DNA from 3 places in the Saccharopolyspora sp. 7B genome. Region 1 is predicted to be linked to each of the others. Evidence: riboswitches for the same ligand, from Rfam matches in the RefSeq annotation. Region 1 holds a riboswitch; each other region holds the start of a gene.
What was found. A riboswitch is a leader RNA that binds a small molecule or an ion and turns the genes downstream of it on or off. The one in region 1 is predicted to bind glycine.
Positions count from the first base shown of each region.

Region 2: it holds a riboswitch for glycine, as region 1 does, so the genes downstream of both, gcvP (aminomethyl-transferring glycine dehydrogenase) here and gcvH (glycine cleavage system protein GcvH) in region 1, are expected to answer to the same signal.
Region 3: it holds a riboswitch for glycine, as region 1 does, so the genes downstream of both, gcvT (glycine cleavage system aminomethyltransferase GcvT) here and gcvH (glycine cleavage system protein GcvH) in region 1, are expected to answer to the same signal.

Region 1 covers NZ_JAIUKC010000133.1:18,059-23,549, reverse strand. Annotated here, with positions in the region: gene LCD33_RS20655 (ABC transporter permease) at 1-663, opposite strand, end outside; gene LCD33_RS20650 (ABC transporter ATP-binding protein) at 663-1,673, opposite strand; gene LCD33_RS20645 (hypothetical protein) at 1,801-2,295, opposite strand; gene ald (alanine dehydrogenase) at 2,654-3,769, opposite strand; glycine riboswitch at 3,973-4,067, shown strand; gene gcvH (glycine cleavage system protein GcvH) at 4,210-4,584, shown strand; gene LCD33_RS20630 (L-serine ammonia-lyase) at 4,609-5,491, shown strand, end outside.
Region 2 covers NZ_JAIUKC010000079.1:46,332-51,822, forward strand. Annotated here, with positions in the region: gene gcvP (aminomethyl-transferring glycine dehydrogenase) at 1-1,296, opposite strand, end outside; glycine riboswitch at 1,461-1,563, opposite strand; gene LCD33_RS13870 (MerR family transcriptional regulator) at 1,947-2,567, opposite strand; gene LCD33_RS13875 (bifunctional nuclease family protein) at 2,873-3,349, opposite strand; gene garA (glycogen accumulation regulator GarA) at 3,875-4,333, opposite strand; gene gcvH (glycine cleavage system protein GcvH) at 4,449-4,832, opposite strand; gene LCD33_RS13890 (CDP-alcohol phosphatidyltransferase family protein) at 4,988-5,491, opposite strand, start outside.
Region 3 covers NZ_JAIUKC010000132.1:27,248-32,738, forward strand. Annotated here, with positions in the region: gene LCD33_RS20530 (acyl-CoA dehydrogenase family protein) at 98-1,276, opposite strand; gene LCD33_RS20535 (long-chain fatty acid--CoA ligase) at 1,322-2,911, opposite strand; gene LCD33_RS20540 (TetR/AcrR family transcriptional regulator) at 3,134-3,766, shown strand; glycine riboswitch at 3,869-3,997, shown strand; glycine riboswitch at 3,998-4,096, shown strand; gene gcvT (glycine cleavage system aminomethyltransferase GcvT) at 4,215-5,327, shown strand.

The sequences.
Region 1 (5,491 bases):
GATCGGCACGGCGAGGTTGCCGACGATCCCGCTGCCCGCGGCCCCCGGCAGGTAGGCGCTCACCCCGGACGCGTCGGAGCCGACGAGGAACAGGTCGACGATGAACTCGAACACGAACTTGTAGACCAGCAGCACGATGATCACGATCACCGGGTTGGCGACGAGGGCGCCGAACCCGACGCCGAGCAGCGTCCACAACACCATCGCGAGGAGCCCGGCGGCGCACACGATGAGCCAGTCCGGACCTTCGCCGAACCCGTCGAGCCCGGCGCCCGCGATCGCGCCGAGGCTCGCCGACAGCACGTTGACCAGCCCGTACAGCAGGCCGAGATTGGTGTAGGCGATGAGCTTCGCCCCGAGCACCGCCCCGCGCGGGTTGCCGGTGAGGTACGTGGTGGTGATGCTCTTGTTCCGGTACTCCCCGGCGAACGCCAGCGCCCCCACCAGGCCGGCGAAGATCGTGCTGAAGTTCGTCGACATCGACATGGTGAGCAGGCCCAGCGGCAGCGGCCGCCCGATCTCCTGCTCGATCGAGGACATGTAGCCGAACCCGGTGCCCATCCAGCTGGCGCCGAAGCTCAGCAGCGCCACGGGGATGAGCAGTGCCCACCACAGGTTGGTGGTGAAGAGCTTCCGGAACTCGGACTTGACCAGGCCGTCCATCAGGCGCCACCTCCGAATCCGCCGTGCTGCTGGTACGGGTTGGGGCCGCCGGGCGGTGCCCAGCCACCGGTGCCGGGTGGCGGACCGCCGGGCGGGTGCTGGTTGCCGACGTACTGGCCGCTGGTGAGCTGGAAGAACAGCCGTTCGAGGTCGACCTGCTCCTCCTGGATCCCGTAGACGGCGACCCCGGCCTGCAGGGCCAGTTCGGCCACCGACCGGGAGTCGGAGCCGGTGACGGCGATCCGCCCGTCGGGCAGCGGTTCGACCGCCAGCCCGGCCGCCTGCAGCGCGTTCACCAGCGCCTGCGGATCACCGGCCTGCACGAGCACCCGGTTGCGCTGCTGCGCTCGCAGCTGGTCCAGGTCGCCGTTGTAGACGCACTCGCCGCGGCTCACGATCACCACGTGGTCGACGGTGTGCTCCATCTCGCGCAGCAGGTGGCTGGAGACGAGCACGGTGCGCCCGGACGCGGCGAACGACTTCAGGAAGCCGCGCAGCCACGCGATGCCCTCCGGGTCGAGCCCGTTGGCGGGTTCGTCCAAGATCAGCACCTGCGGATCGCCGAGCAGCGCCGTGGCCAGCGCCAGCCGTTGCCGCATGCCCAGCGAGAACCCGCCCGCGGCCCGGTTCGCGGCGCCGGTCAGCCCGACGAGGTCCAAGGCGTGGTCGACCTGCTGGTCGGGCACGTTCATCGCCGCCGAATAGCAGCGCAGGTGGTTGCGCGCCGTGCGGGACGGGTGGAAGCTCTGCGCCTCCAGCACCGCCCCGACCACGGTGGCGGGGTTGCGCAGCTGCGCGAAGGGCACCCCGTTGACGGTGGCGGTTCCCGACGTCGGGTTCACCAGCCCCAGCACCATGCGCAGCGTCGTCGTCTTGCCGGATCCGTTCGGGCCGAGGAACCCGGTCACCACACCGGGGTGAACGGCGAAGCTGAGGTCGCGGACCGCGCTGACCGGCCCGAAGTTCTTGCTCAGGTTCTGCACCAGGATCCGGCCGCTGCCGTCGTGCACACGCTCCTCCATCGTCGCTCGGCCCCGCCGGGTGCTCGCGAGCGCGGGACGCGGACGATCACGCTCGGGCGCGGGGCCGGTCCCATCCTGCCTGACCGGCCCGCCCCGACAGGGAGGAGTTCGGAAATCAACCGGTCCCGTGCTGCGGCCAGGCGATGGGCCGTTCCGGCCCGGGCCGGCGCGCTGCGGTGGGCCGGCCGTCCTCGGGGCGGGGGGAGCGGTGGTGGCGGACCGGCGCGCTGCTCGGCCAGCGGCCGGTGGGCTGCCGCCCCTCGGCGTCCGGGTCGGGCTCGTCCGCCGGGCCGTGGCGGCCGGTCGGGGCGGCGGGCGCGGTGCGGTCGCCGATGAGGCCGCGGTGCACCATCAGCCACGACTCGCACGGCCAGCTGCGGCTGCGCACCGCGCCGGAGCAGGCGGGGCAGCGGCCGTCGGCATCCGGGTGGTGGGCCTCCAGCAGGGCCCGGAGCCCGCTGGTGAGGCGGTGCAGCTCTGACCTGGCGACCGGTAACAGCTCCTCGGTGCCGCCTTCGATGGCCACCCGCTCCAGCCGGGCCAGCCGGTCCAGGACGGCCTCCCGCATCTTCGCGTCGTCCACGTGCCACTCCCCGCGTCGTACGGTCATCGCGCGCGCTGATCGGGGCGGAGAACGCGGGCCCCGGTGGCGCCCGCGACGAGCACCGCCGCAGATCGCCGCGGCTTGGCGCACTCCCATCGGCAGCTCACCCGGCCGACTGCACCGAACTCACTCGGTCGAGTGGACTTCCGGTTGTGGCGGGGAACCGGGCGTTCGTCACGCTGCGCACGTCGGAAATCAAGCGTTCGTGTCCTACACTGGGACCTGGCGGCCTGCTCCCGGTGACCCCCAGGCCGGTTGAGCGGGCCGCCCTCTAACCCCTTCCGGGGTCTTCTCACCTCCGCGAGTGAAACTCGCCGGTCTCGCCGCGCAGTGGTCTCGGATGGTCTCGCGGTTGCGGATCCGCTCAGACCAGCACCGCGTCCGGGGCCGTGCTCGGCAGCCCGTGCGCCAGCGCCACCGCCTCGCTCACCAGCAGCCCGCCGTGCGCGTTCAAGCCCCTGGCCAGCGCCGCATCCGCCCGGCACGCCGCCCGCCAGCCCTGATCGGCGATCCGCAGCACGTACGGCAACGTCACGTTCGTCAACGCGTACGTCGAGGTGTTCGGCACCGCGCCCGGCATGTTCGCCACGCAGTAGAACACCGAACCGTGCACCCGGAACGTCGGATCCTCGTGCGTCGTCGGCCGCGAATCCTCGAAGCACCCGCCCTGGTCGATCGCCACGTCCACCAGCACGCTGCCCGGCTTCGACCGCGCCACCAGCTCGTTCGACACCAGCTTCGGCGTCTTCGCACCCGGCACCAGCACCGCGCCGATCACCAGGTCCGCCGCCCGCACCGCCGACTCCACCGCGTACGCGTTCGACGTCACCGTGCGGATCGCGCCCCCATGCGCCGCGTCGATCTCCCGCAGCCGGTCCACGTCGGTGTCCAGCACCTGCACCTGGGCGCCCATGCCCGACGCCACCCGCGCCGCGTTCAACCCGGCCACCCCGCCGCCGATCACCACCACCCGCGCAGGCGGTACTCCGGGCACGCCGCCCGGCAGCACACCGCGACCACCCTGCGGGGTCAGCAGCGCCTGCGCGCCGACCTGCGGGGCGAGCCTGCCCGCGACCTCGCTCATCGGCGCCAGCAGCGGCAACTCGCCGCGCGCCGTCTGCACCGTCTCGTAGGCGAGAGCCGTCACCTCGGCGCGCAGCAACTCGTCCGTCAACTCCGCCGACGCCGCCAAGTGCAGGTAGGTGAACAGCACCTGGCCCGCCCGCAGCCGCGGGAACTCCTCGGCCACCGGCTCCTTCACCTTCAGCACCAGCTCGCCCTCGGCCCACGCGTCCGCCGCGGACGGCACGATCGTCGCGCCCGCCGCCGCGTAATCCTCGTCGGGGATCGACGAACCGAGCCCGGCGCCGGCCTCCACGAACACCGCGTGCCCCCGCACGGCCAGCTCGTGCACCCCTGCCGGCCCCCCCGCCACCCGGTACTCGTGGTTCTTCACCTCACGCGGCACTGCGACCTTCACCCGGTCCGCCTCCCGACACCACGACCGAACACCGACCCCAGCATCATCCGCCCGGCGCCCGCACCCCGCCGCGAGGAAGGGAACCTTCCGGTCACCGGTGACAGGAAGGTTCCCTTCCTCGCTGTGATCCGGGCGGCTGGGCGTTGACACCCGCCCACGTCCGTTTATCGTTGCCGGGCACGACCACAACCGCACAGCGCCGCAGAACCCGAGCGGGAGAGACCCTGCGCAACGCAGGGCGCCGAAGGAGCAAACCCTCCCCGCAAAACTCTCAGGCACCCATGACCGCTCGGGCGAGGCCACTCTGGAAAGCGCGCGCCCCGGCGCCGCACCCACGGTGCAAGCCGCGAACCACCGCGGCGAAGCTCTCAGGTCCCGAAACAGAGGGGGAGGCCCGCGAACCCAGGGCACACCCGTGCCCGCGATGGTGAGGAGCCTCCATGTCCCTGCCCGAACGGCTGCGCTACACCGAAGAGCACGAGTGGATCGAGGACCGCGGCGACCTGGTGCGCATCGGCATCACCCCGTACGCGGCCCAAGCGCTCGGCGACATCGTCTACGTGCAGCTGCCCGAGGTGGGCGAGCGGATCGAATCCGGCGCCTCCTGCGGTGAGCTGGAATCGACCAAGTCCGTCAGCGACCTGTTCGCGCCCGTGACCGGCGAGGTCGTCGCCGTCAACGCGGCCGCCGCCGACGACCCCGCGGTGATCGGCTCTGATCCGTTCGGCGAGGGCTGGCTGCTCGAAGTGCGTGCCGAGCAGACCGGTGCTGTGCTCACGGCCCAGGAGTACGCCCAGTTCACCGGTGGTGAGTAGGCCGGGGCTGAGGGGGGCGGAGCTGTGACGATCAGCGTCTTCGACCTCTTCTCGGTGGGCATCGGCCCGTCGAGTTCGCACACCGTCGGCCCGATGCGGGCGGCGCGGATGTTCACCGCGCGGCTGCAGGACGACGGTCTGCTCGGTCAGGTCGACAAGGTGAAGGCCGAGCTGTTCGGTTCGCTCGGCGCGACGGGGCACGGCCACGGCAGCCCCAAGGCGGTGCTGCTCGGCCTGGAAGGGCACGACCCGGAGACGGTCGACCCGGCCGCCGTCGCACAACGGGTGGAGACGATCCGCGCCGACGGCAGGTTGTTGCTGGCGGGGGAGCGCGACATCCGGTTCTCGGTGGACCGCGACCTGGTGATGCACCGGCGCAGGTCGCTGCCGCTGCACCCCAACGGGATGCGGTTCGCGGCGTTCGGCGCAGGTGGGGAACTGCGGTCCGCGGTGTACTACTCCGTCGGCGGCGGATTCGTCGTCGACGACGAGGCCACCGGCACCGACCGGATCAAGCCGGACGAGACGCCGGTGCGCCACCCGTTCCGCACCGGCGACGAACTGCTCGCCCGGGTCGCCGAATCCGGCTCCCGGATCAGCGACGTCATGTTCGACAACGAGCTGTCCTGGCGCTCCGCCGAGGACGTCCGCGCCCGGCTGCTGCACATCTGGTCCGTGATGCAGGAGTGCGTCGACAACGGGTGCCGCAACGACGGGGAACTTCCCGGCGGGCTGCGGGTGAAGCGGCGCGCCGCCGCGCTGCGGGCGAACCTCGGCGAGCAGGACGACGCCATGGAATGGCTCACCCTGTTCGCGCTCGCGGTCAACGAGGAGAACGCGGCAGGCGGACGGGTCGTCACCGCGCCCACCAACGGTGCCGCCGGCATCGTTCCCGCGGTGCTGCACT
Region 2 (5,491 bases), on a different contig from region 1:
GCAGCTGACGCCGACGTGGTCGTCGTCGATGTGGCGCAGGTTGATGCCGCCGTCCCGCGCGGCGCGGACCACCTCGGCGGCCCGGCCGGGGACCTCGGCGACGAGGGTGTCGAAGAACTCGGCGTGCACGATGCGCACCCCGCCGCGGCGCAGCCGCTCGGCCAGCACCGCCGCCATCCGGTGCGCCCGCTTCGCGATGGCCCGCAGCCCGGCGGGACCGTGGTACACGCCGTACATGCCCGCCACCACGGCGAGCAGCACCTGGGCGGTGCAGATGTTGCTGGTGGCCTTCTCCCGGCGGATGTGCTGCTCGCGGGTCTGCAGCGCCAGCCGGTAGGCCTGGTTCCCGTCCGCGTCGACGCTCACCCCGACCAGCCGGCCGGGCAGCTGCCGCTCGATGCCCTTGCGCACCGCCATGTAACCGGCGTGCGGGCCGCCGAAGCCCATCGGGACGCCGAAGCGCTGCGTCGTGCCCACCACCACGTCCGCGCCCAGCTCACCGGGAGCGCGCAGCACCGTCAGCGCGAGCAGGTCGGCGCTGACCACCACCATGCCGCCGCGCTCGTGCACCTCGTCGATGACCGCCTGGTGGTCGCGGACCGCCCCGGACGCACCCGGGTAGGCCAGCAGCGCCCCGAAGAACTCGCCGTCCGGCAGCGCCGACGCGCCCGCGGACAGGTCCGCCACCACGACCTCGATGCCCAGCGGTTCCGCCCGCGTGCGCAGCACCGCGAGGGTCTGCGGCAGCACGTCGGCGTCCACCACGAACCGCGGCGACTTGGCCCGGCCCGCGCGGCGCACCAGCGTCATGCCCTCGGCCGCCGCGGTGGCCTCGTCGAGCATCGACGAGTTCGCGACCGGCACGCCGGTCAGGTCGGCCACCATGGTCTGGAAGTTCAGCAGCGCTTCGAGCCTGCCCTGCGAGATCTCCGGCTGGTACGGCGTGTACGCCGTGTACCAGGCGGGGCTCTCCAGCACGTTGCGCCGGATCACCGGCGGCGTGATCGTCGGGTAGTAGCCCAGGCCGATCATCTCGGTGTGCGGGCTGTTCAGCCTGGCCAGGTCGCGCAGCTGCTGGAGCGCCTCGGCTTCGGTGGCCGGTTCCGGCAGCGCCAGCTGCAGGTCCCGCTCGCGGATGCCGTCGGGCACCGCCGACTGCCCCAGCTCCTCCAGCGACCCGACGCCGATCACGTCGAGCATCCGGGCCAGCTCAGCGGGCAGCGGCCCGACATGGCGGTCGGCGAACGGAGTGCCGTGTTCCAGGGCGGCCAGCGGGATACGGTCTTCGGTCGTCATCGCCACACCTCATTCATCGCGACGGACAGGGCGGCAGCACGTGTGCTGCTCTCCCCCTCTGTCACTGTCCGCGACGCGAACGCCTGAGAGCTTCACCCGGTCCGTGGACCGGACTTGCACCGTCGGCGGGGAACCACGTCGGTGGTCCCGCTTTCCAGAGGTATCTCGCCCGTGCGGTCCAGCAGGCCTGAGAGGTTGTCGGGGAGGGTTTGCTCCTTCGGCGCCGCCGCTGACCAGGTCAACGGCGAACTCTCCCGCGCGGGGTCGGCGATGCACAGCAGCTTACCCGATCCGGTGACGGCCGAACGGTGCGATCTTCATCCCGCCCGATCATCCCAGCGGCACGGGGCGTGACATCGACGGGCGGTGACGCGACGGCCACGGCGCACCAGGAAGTCCTGGCCGGATCCGCCGACAGCCCGCGCACGACGAGCGGGACCGGACAGGCCGAACGGTGGCCTATGCACGAGGGGCCGAACAGGCCGAACGGCGCCTACGCACGACGAGCGGGACCGAACAAGCCGAACGGTGGCCCGCGCAGGGTGAGAGCGGCCGATCGGGTCGAGCGGTGGCCCACGCACCTGGCGCCGGCCAGGCCGGACCCGCGCCGGGCGGCTCGACGGCCTCCGCGGGCTAGCGCGCCTCGGCGATCAGCCGATGCGGCGGTCCCGGCGCCGCGACAGCTCGTCGGCGACCGGCTCGTCCGGCTCGGCACCGTCGGCGCGCTCGGCGGGGAACTCGTGGATGGTGCCGGTGATCTCGCGCATCGCGCCGCTGACCGCGATGCCGAACACGCCCTGGCCGCCCTGCAGCAGGTCCACGACCTCTTCGGCGGAGGTGCACTCGTAGACCGTCGTGCCGTCGCTGAACAGCGTGATGCGGGCCAGGTCCTCCACCCCGCGGTGGCGCAGGTGCTCGACCGCGACCCGGATGTTGTGCAACGAGACCCCGGTGTCCAGCAGCCGCTTGACGACCTTGAGCACCAGGATGTCCTTGAACGAGTACAGCCGCTGCGACCCGGAACCGGCGGCGCCGCGGATCGACGGCCCGACCAGCTTGGTGCGCGCCCAGTAGTCCAGCTGCCGGTAGGTGATCCCGGCGATCTGGCACGCCGCGGGGCCGCGGTAGCCGACGAGCTCGTCCGGCAGCGCGGTCTCCGGGAACGGCTTCGACCCCTCCGCGGCGGCATCCTCGCCAGGTGCTCGCTCCACCACGCCTGCCTCCCTCCGCCCGGCCGAAGCCGGCGAACCACCGAACCCGGCTCGTCGCATGATCACCACCCGAGCGCGAGGACGATCATGGAACCGGGGGTTTGACCTTCCCCGACCTGGAAAATCACATCGGGGCGATTCGCGCACTCCGAAGGTAAGCCCGCCCGGTGGGCGGGTCAACGCGACGCGCGGGGACGCCCGCCCACCCCGGGTGTGACGCACGCCCCGCCTTCGCGCACGCACCGCACCCGAAGCCGCACCCGCGCGGGCCCCGACATGCGAAAGGGGCTCCCGGTGCGTGCTGCACCAGGAACCCCTCGCGACGACGCGGGCGGCGGGGGGGGGGGGGCGCCCGCCCGCCGCGATCAGGTGTCCGCGCCGCGGAAGTCCTCCGGCGAGACCGAGTCCAGGAACTCCCGGAACTTCTCGACCTCGTCCTCCTGCTCGTCCGGGATGATCAACCCGGCTTCGTCCAGCACCGATTCGTCGGCGTGGATCGGCACCCCGATCCGCAACGCCAGCGCCACCGAGTCGCTCGGCCGCGCCGAGACCCGCACGTCCCCGTCGAAGATGAGCTCGGCGAAGAACGTGCCCTCCTGCAGGTCGGTGATCCGCACCTGCTCCAGGTCCCGCCCGAGGGCGCCGATGACGTCCTTGAGCAGGTCGTGGGTGAGGGGTCTGGCGGGTCGCACCCCCTGCTGCTCCAGCGCGATCGCGGTGGCCTCCACCGATCCGATCCAGATCGGCAGGTACCGCTCGCCCTCGGTCTCGCGCAGCAGCAGGATCGGCTGGTTGGCTGGTAGTTCCACTCGCACGCCGACGACGCGCATTTCGCTGCTCATCGACACATCGCCTCCTCCAGCGCGCCGAAGCGTGACATCCTTGGTCGAGGATCGCGCACCGACGCCTCTGACGCTACCCGCGATACGGCGGACACGCCGACCTCCGGCCGTCGTCCCCGCCCGGATTTTCCGCTCGGTGGACGGCTTTTCCGGCTCGTTCCCGGCCTCGCACCGACGGTGTCGCCGGTACCGGGCCTTTCCGTTGTCCGCCCCGGGCCGGGGCGGTCGTTGACGCCGTTGCGCACCGGTTCCGCGGCACCCGCAGGTGCTCACCGGACGCGATTCCCGCGACGTTTCCGCCGCGGACCGCCCCGGATCCGGGCGCCCGGCACCCGGGAGGGCGCCGACCGCTCGCGACGCGAACGATGTCCCCCGTCACGATACACCGCAGCACATCCCGCAGAACCCGTTCCGGAGTGCGGGAACCACCGGCTCGAAGATCGCTCGCAACGATCACCGCCGAGAACGATCGGGGCGGCGCCGGATGGCGTCGCCCCGATGCGCTCTGTCCGCGGAACGTCCGGCTCAGCGGCCCTGATCGTCGATGGGACCGGTCAGGAACACCAACCGGAACTTCCCGATCTGCACCTCGTCGCCGTTGGCCAGCACCGAGGTGTCCACCGGTTCCCGGTTGACGTAGGTGCCGTTGAGGCTGCCGACGTCGACGACGACGAAGTCGTTGCCCTCTCGCCGGAACTCGGCGTGCCGACGGGACACCGTCACGTCGTCGAGGAAGATGTCGCTGTCCGGGTGGCGTCCGGCGCTGGTGGTCTCCCTGTCGAGCAGGAACCGCGACCCGGCGTTCGGGCCGCGCTTGACCACCAGCAAGGCAGCCCCGGCGGGCAGCGCATCGACCCCGGAGGCCGCTGGCTCCGGGGTCGCACTCTCGGTGCTCTCCGGCTCCGAGAGGAACGGCCTGAAGACCGAGGTGGTCTCCGGTGACTGCTCCGGCGGAACGCCGCCGGGCCCGTCGTTCTGGCTCACCTGAGCTCTCCTCTGCGCGGATGGGTCGTGCAAGTGCGTTCAAACGTACCGTGCCGTCGCAGGCCGCAGACGCGGGACTCCCACCTCACGCCGTTCGCGAACCCGAGATCAACGATCATCCCTGGTCGATGATGCCTTGGTAGTCGCTCTCGCTGAGCAGTCCGTCGATCGCGGCCGGGTCCGAGAGCTTGATCTCGATCATCCAGCCGTCGCCGAACGGGTCGGAGTTGACCAGCTCCGGCTCCTGGTCGAGCTTGTCGTTGCGGGCGACGATCTCCCCCGCCAGCGGGGCGTAGATGTCGGAGACGCTTTTGGTCGACTCCACCTCGCCGATGCCGCCACCGGCCTCGACGGTCTCGCCCACCTCGGGCAGCTGCACGAACACCACGTCGCCGAGCTGCTGCTGGGCGTAGTCGGTGATCCCGATGCGCGCGGTGTCGTCGCCGGTGCGCCGCACCCACTCGTGCTCCTGGGTGTACTTGATCCCGTCCGGGGCCACTGGGGTCCCGCCTTCCTCGTCGTGCCGTGGGCGGGGCGAGGTGCCGCCGCACCCGCGCGATGATCGCCACGGGCCAGGCGAGCCTAGGTCGGGGCCGCTCCCGGCCGCAAGGCGGCCGAGCGTGATCGGGTCGGGACCGGCCGGACCTGGAACGATCAGGTCTTCAGCGTGCGGGCCGCGCGCACCGCGGCGATCACCTGCACCAGGTACAGCGCCCCCGCCCAGACGTACAGCGCGCCGCCCCAGCAGGTGAACGCGTAGGCGATCGGCCGCGCCACGCCCGCGAACGCGAAGTCCTCCTGCACGAGCAGCAGCAGCGGGAACGCGTACATCAGGCAGAACGTGGCGGCCTTGCCGAGGTAGTGCACCTCCGGCGGCTCGAACCCGTGCCAGCGCAGCACCGGCAGGCACAGGGTGAGGACCACGTCGCGGCCGATGAGCGCGGCCGCGGCCCACCACGGGATCACGTCGCGGAGCACGAACGCGACGAGGGTGGCGACGATGTAGAGCCGGTCGGCCGCCGGGTCCAGCAGCTCGCCGACGCGGCTGTACTGGTCGAGCCAGCGGGCGAGCTTGCCGTCGAGCCAGTCGGTCGCGCCGCTGACCACCAGCACCAGCAGCGCCAGCAGGTCGGACTGCGGGCCGAGCAGCAGCCAGAG
Region 3 (5,491 bases), on a different contig from region 1:
CTCCCAGTCGGGCCGGTCGATCACGCTGCACCCAGGTTACCGGCGAATCGGACATCCGATCGAGGGTGTGACCGGGCCGATCCGCCGCGTCGCCGGATCAGCCGAGCACCCCGCCGACCTGGGCGTGCCCCTTGAGCAGGTTGCGGGCGATGGTGCGGCGCTGGATCTCGTCGGTGCCCTCGAAGATGCGCAGCAGCCGGATGTCCCGGTACCAGCGCTCGATGGGCAGCTCGCGGGTGTAACCCATGCCGCCGTGGATCTGCAGCATCCGGTCCACGATCTCGTTCGCCCTGGTGCCGCCGTAGAGCTTCGCGATGGACTGCGCGTGCCGGGAGTCGGCGCCCTGGTCGACCTGCCACGCGGCCTGCAGCACCAGCCAGCGCAGCGCCTCGATCTCCACCGCCGAGTCCGCGATCATCCACTGGATGGCCTGCCGGTCGGCGATGGGCGCCCCGAACGTCTGCCGGTTGCGGGCGTAGTCCATCGACATCTCCATCATCCGCTCGCAGCCGCCGAGGGCGCGGGCGGGCAACAGGTAGCGGCCGCGGCCGATCCACTGCATGGCCAGCTTGAAACCGCCGCCGACCTCGCCGAGCACGTTCTCCTCCGGCACCCGGACGCCCTCGAAGACCAGCGCTGCGGGCTGGCGGTCCCACTCGCCCATGATCTCGATGGGCTCCGACTTCCAGCCGGCGTCCCGGTCGGCGAGGAAGCAGGTGACGCCGCCGTCGGCGCCCTTCTCCTTGTCGGTGACGGCGAAGACCATGGTGAAGTCGGCATCGATGCCGCCGGTGATGAACGTCTTCTCCCCGTCGATCACCCACTCCGCGCCGTCCTTGCGGGCCGTGGTGCGGAGGTTCTTGGCGTCCGAACCCGCCCCCGGCTCGGTGATGGCGAAGCAGGACTTGCGCTCGCCCTCGATGGTGGGCACCAGGTAGCGCTGCTTCTGCTCCTCGTTGGCGTGGTAGAGGATGTTGTCCGCGTAGCCGCCGAAGCTGAACGGCACGAAGGTGCGGCCCAGCTCGATCTCGATCAGCGCGGTGAGCACGGCGGAGAGGTTCATGCCGCCGTACTCCTCGGGCGTCTGCACGCCCCAGAACCCGGCGTCGCGCGCCTTCTTGCGCAGTTCGGCCAGCTCCTCGCGGGTGAGGCCGCGTTCGTGGTCGCGCTCGCGGCGCAGCACCTCCGGCTCCAGCGGCATCAGCTCGCGCTGCACGAACGTGCGCACCCAGTCGCGGATGTCGCGTTCGGTCTCGGACAGGGAGAAGTCGACCATCGGTGGCGGGTCCTTTCGGCGAGGTCGGTGTGGCGAGGTCGGGGCTCAGGAGGATTCGGCGATGCGGCTGCGCAGTTCCCGCTTGAGCACCTTGTGGCTGGGACCCAGCGGCAGCTCGTCGACGAACACGACGCGGCGCGGGTACTTGTGGTGCGCGGTCTGCTCCGCGGCCCAGGCGATGATGGCCTTGCCCAGCGCCTCGTCCGGGTCCTCACCGCGTTCGGGCACCACGACCGCGCACACCTCCTCGCCGCGCCCCGGGTCGGGCAGGCCGATCACCGCGCACTGCGCGACGGCGGGGTGCCGGATCAGCAGCTCCTCCACCTCGCGCGGGTAGATGTTGTAGCCGTTGCGGATGATCAGGTCCTTCTTGCGGTCCACGATGGACAGGTAGCCCTCGGCGTCCTTGACGCCCATGTCACCGGTGCGGAACCAGCCGTCGACGAGCGCCGCCGAGGTGGCCTCCGGGTCGTCCAGGTACCCGGCGAACACGTTGTGGCCGCGGACCACGACCTCGCCGGTCTCCCCGGCGGGCAGCAGTTCGATCCGGTCCTCCACGGACGGTTCGGCGATCTCGACGTCGATGCCCCACAGCGCGTGCCCGACGGTGCCTGCGCGCGGCCCGAACGCGGGCTGGTTCACGGTGGCCGTCGGCGAGGTCTCGGACAGCCCGTAGCCCTCGTGGATCGGGGCGCCGAAGCGCCGCTGGAACCGCTCCAGCACCGCCACCGGCAGCGCCGCGCCACCGGACACGCACATCCGCAGCGAGGACAGGTCGTCGTCGTCCCCGGCGGCCTCCAGCATCCGGATGTACATGGTGGGCACGCCGTTGAGCTGGGTGATGCGGTGGTCCCGGATGAGCCGCAGCGCCTCGGCCGGGTCGAACTTGGGTTGCAGCACCAGCGTCGCGCCCGCCCGGAACGTGGTGTTCAGCGAGACGGTCTGCCCGAAGACGTGGAACAGCGGCAGGCAGCCGAGGATCAGGTCCTCGCGGCGGGTGTCGTTGGCGTCGAAGGCGTTCACCGTCGCGTTGAGCACCAGGTTCAGGTGGGTGAGCACCGCGCCCTTCGGCCGGCCGGTGGTGCCGCTGGTGTAGAAGATCACCGCGGGGTCGTCGGGCGCGCGGGTGGCGAAGGAGCGGACCGGTTCGGCCGCGGCCGCCGCCTCGCTCAACGAGTCCGGGGTCTCCGGGCCGGGCACCGACGGGCCGATCGAGACCAGCGGGATGCCGGCGCGGCGCGCCGATTCGGCGGCGAGCGCCAGCTGGCTCGTGTGCCCGACGACGAGCTTCGCGCCGGAGTTGCGCAGCAGGTACGCCGCCTCGTCCGGGACCAGCAGCAGCGGAACCGGCACCACGACCGCGCCCGCGGTGAGCACCGCGTAGTAGGCGCGCACGAAATCGATCACGTTGGGCGCCACGATCGCGACCCGGTCGCCCGGCTCGATCCCGCGAGCGCGCAGCGCGGCCGCGTGCGCCCGGACCTGCTCCCACAGCTCGCCGTAGGTCACCCGCTGCTCGCCCTCGACGACCGCGGGGTGCGCCGGGCGCAGCCGCGCCGGCTCGGCGAGGACCGAGGCGAGCGACAGCGTGGTGTGCGGCTCGACCCGCTCCGGGGACTCGTCGTCGTTGACCATCGTCCACCTCCGTGAGGATGTCGCCGGTGCGGGCGGCACGGTCGTCCGCCGTTGGACACCTGACGACTAACGTCGTTAGTTTTGGACTCTAGGACCACCCCGCGCACCGCGGCAAGAGCCGCGCACCGGACACTGATCGACACGATCCGCAGCGGACGCGGACGGGCACGGCGCCCACCGAGGGGGCGCCGACCGGCAGCGGGCGGCAGGCAGGAGCGCGGCATGGGCAGACCCAAGAGCCCCCAGCTCACCCGCGAACGCATCCGCGAACACGCGCTGGCGATCATCGACGGCCAAGGCCTCGAAGCGCTGTCCATGCGCAGGCTCGCCGACTCCCTCGGCGTCCGCGCCGCCTCGCTCTACAACCACGTGGCCACCAAGGAAGCGCTGCTGCACGACGTCGCCGACGGCGTGATGGGCACCGTCGACACCAGCGGGTTCGACATCGACTGGCCCACCGGCCTCACCCGCTGGGCCCGCTCCTACCGGGCCGCGCTCGCCGCCCACCCCAACCTGGTGCCGTTCATGGCGTCCGGACCGGCCCGCCGGGAGACCTCGCTGCGCCGCGCCGACGCCGTGCACGGCGGGCTGACCAGCGCGGGCTGGCCGCAGCGGTACGCCACGATGATCGGCGCCTCCACCAAGTTCCTGGTGCTCGGTGCGGCGATGGGCTCGTTCGCGGGCGGGTTCGTCGACGACGCCGAGGTCTACGACGAGCGGTTCCCGCACCTGCACGGCGCCCACCTGCTGCGCGAGCACGCCGCCGAGATCGACGACGACAGCTTCGAACTGGCGCTGCGGGCGCTGGTCGACGGCCTCCGCGCCCAGCACGCCCGGCTGTTCCCGCAGCGCTGAACTCCGCGCGCGGCGACGGGATCACGCTCACGTTCGGTTGACTGCGCTGTGTGATCTCCGTAGCGTTCCGGAGCACAACACAACACCGGACTACAACGCCGACGACGTCGTGCGGGAGAGTCTGCGCCCCGCCAGGAGCCCCTGGTCCGTGCAGGATGCGATTCCTGGGTGCAGCGCCGAAGGAGCAATCCTCCCCACCAAACTCTCAGGCCCCGCTACCGCGCGACAGCAGGCGATCACGGAGAAAAGCAGGGACCCGTGTCCCTCGCCCACGGTGCAAGCCGCCCTCGTGCGCGGTGAAACTCTCAGGCCAATGACTCCGGGGAGACCGGCAGCGCACGCCCGCGCCCATCGCCGTCGGAGGACCCCGGATATGGTTTCTGCTGGAAGTGGCCGCAACCGGTCCCCCTCGGACGTGATCGGTGCCCACCAGGAGGAGTTCCGCACCATGACGTCGTCGCCCCCCGCTCCGCGACGGACACCGCTGCACGAGGTCCACGAGTCCCTCGGCGCGCACTTCACCGACTTCGCGGGCTGGCGGATGCCGGTCCGCTACTCGGGGGACACCGCCGAGCACCAGGCGGTGCGGACCGCGGCCGGGTTGTTCGACCTCTCGCACATGGGCGAGATCGAGATCAGCGGCCCGGAGGCGGCCGCGGCGCTGGACCACGCGCTCGTCGCGAACGCGTCCGCGATCACGGTGGGTCGCGCCCGCTACACCATGCTGTGCAACACCGAGGGCGGCGTGCTCGACGACCTCATCGTCTACCGGCTGGACGAGCAGCGGTTCCTGGTGGTCGCCAACGCGGCCAACGCGGCCGTGGTCTCCGCCGAGCTCGCCGAGCGCATCGCCGGGTTCGACGCCGCGCACCGCGACGTCTCCGACGAGTACGCGCTGATCGCCGTGCAGGGACCGGAGTCGGTGTCGATCTTGGCGCCGCTGACCGGCACCGACCTGTCCACCGTGAAGTACTACGCCGGGTATCCCAGCGAGGTCGCCGGGAAGCAGGTGCTGCTGGCGCGCACGGGCTACACCGGCGAGGACGGCTTCGAGCTGTTCACCTCCCCCGCGGACGCGCCCGCGGTGTGGCGCGCGCTGACCGACTCCGGCGCCGAGCGCGGACTGGTCCCGGCGGGGCTGTCCTGCCGCGACACGCTGCGGCTGGAGGCGGGCATGCCGCTGTACGGCAACGAGCTGTCCGCCTCGCTCACCCCGTTCCACGCGAACCTGGGGCGCGTGGTGAAGCTGGACAAGCCCGGTGACTTCATCGGCAAGGCCGCGCTGGCGCAGGTCGCGGCGGCTCCGACGGAGCGCACCCTGGTGGGGCTGCGCACCGACGCGCGCCGCGCGCCCCGGCACGGCTACCCGGTGCTCGCCGACGGCGCCGAGATCGGCGAGATCACCAGCGGCGCCCCGTCCCCGACGCTCGGTCACCCGATCGCGATGGCCTACGTGGACCGCGCGCACAGCGCGCCCGGTACCGCGGTGCAGGTCGACATCCGCGGCAAGTCCATCGACGCCGAAGTCGTGGAACTGCCGTTCTACCGCCGCAAGGCCTGACACACGCCCGCAACGGGCTCTCGAAACCTTGACCGGACCGGGCCGGACCCGTCCGGCGCAGCCCAGATCGAACACCAGGAGGCAATTGCTCATGTCGACACCGGACCTGTTCAACGACCGGCTTGCGGTGGTGGATCCGGAGGTGGCCGCTGCTGTGGGGGCGG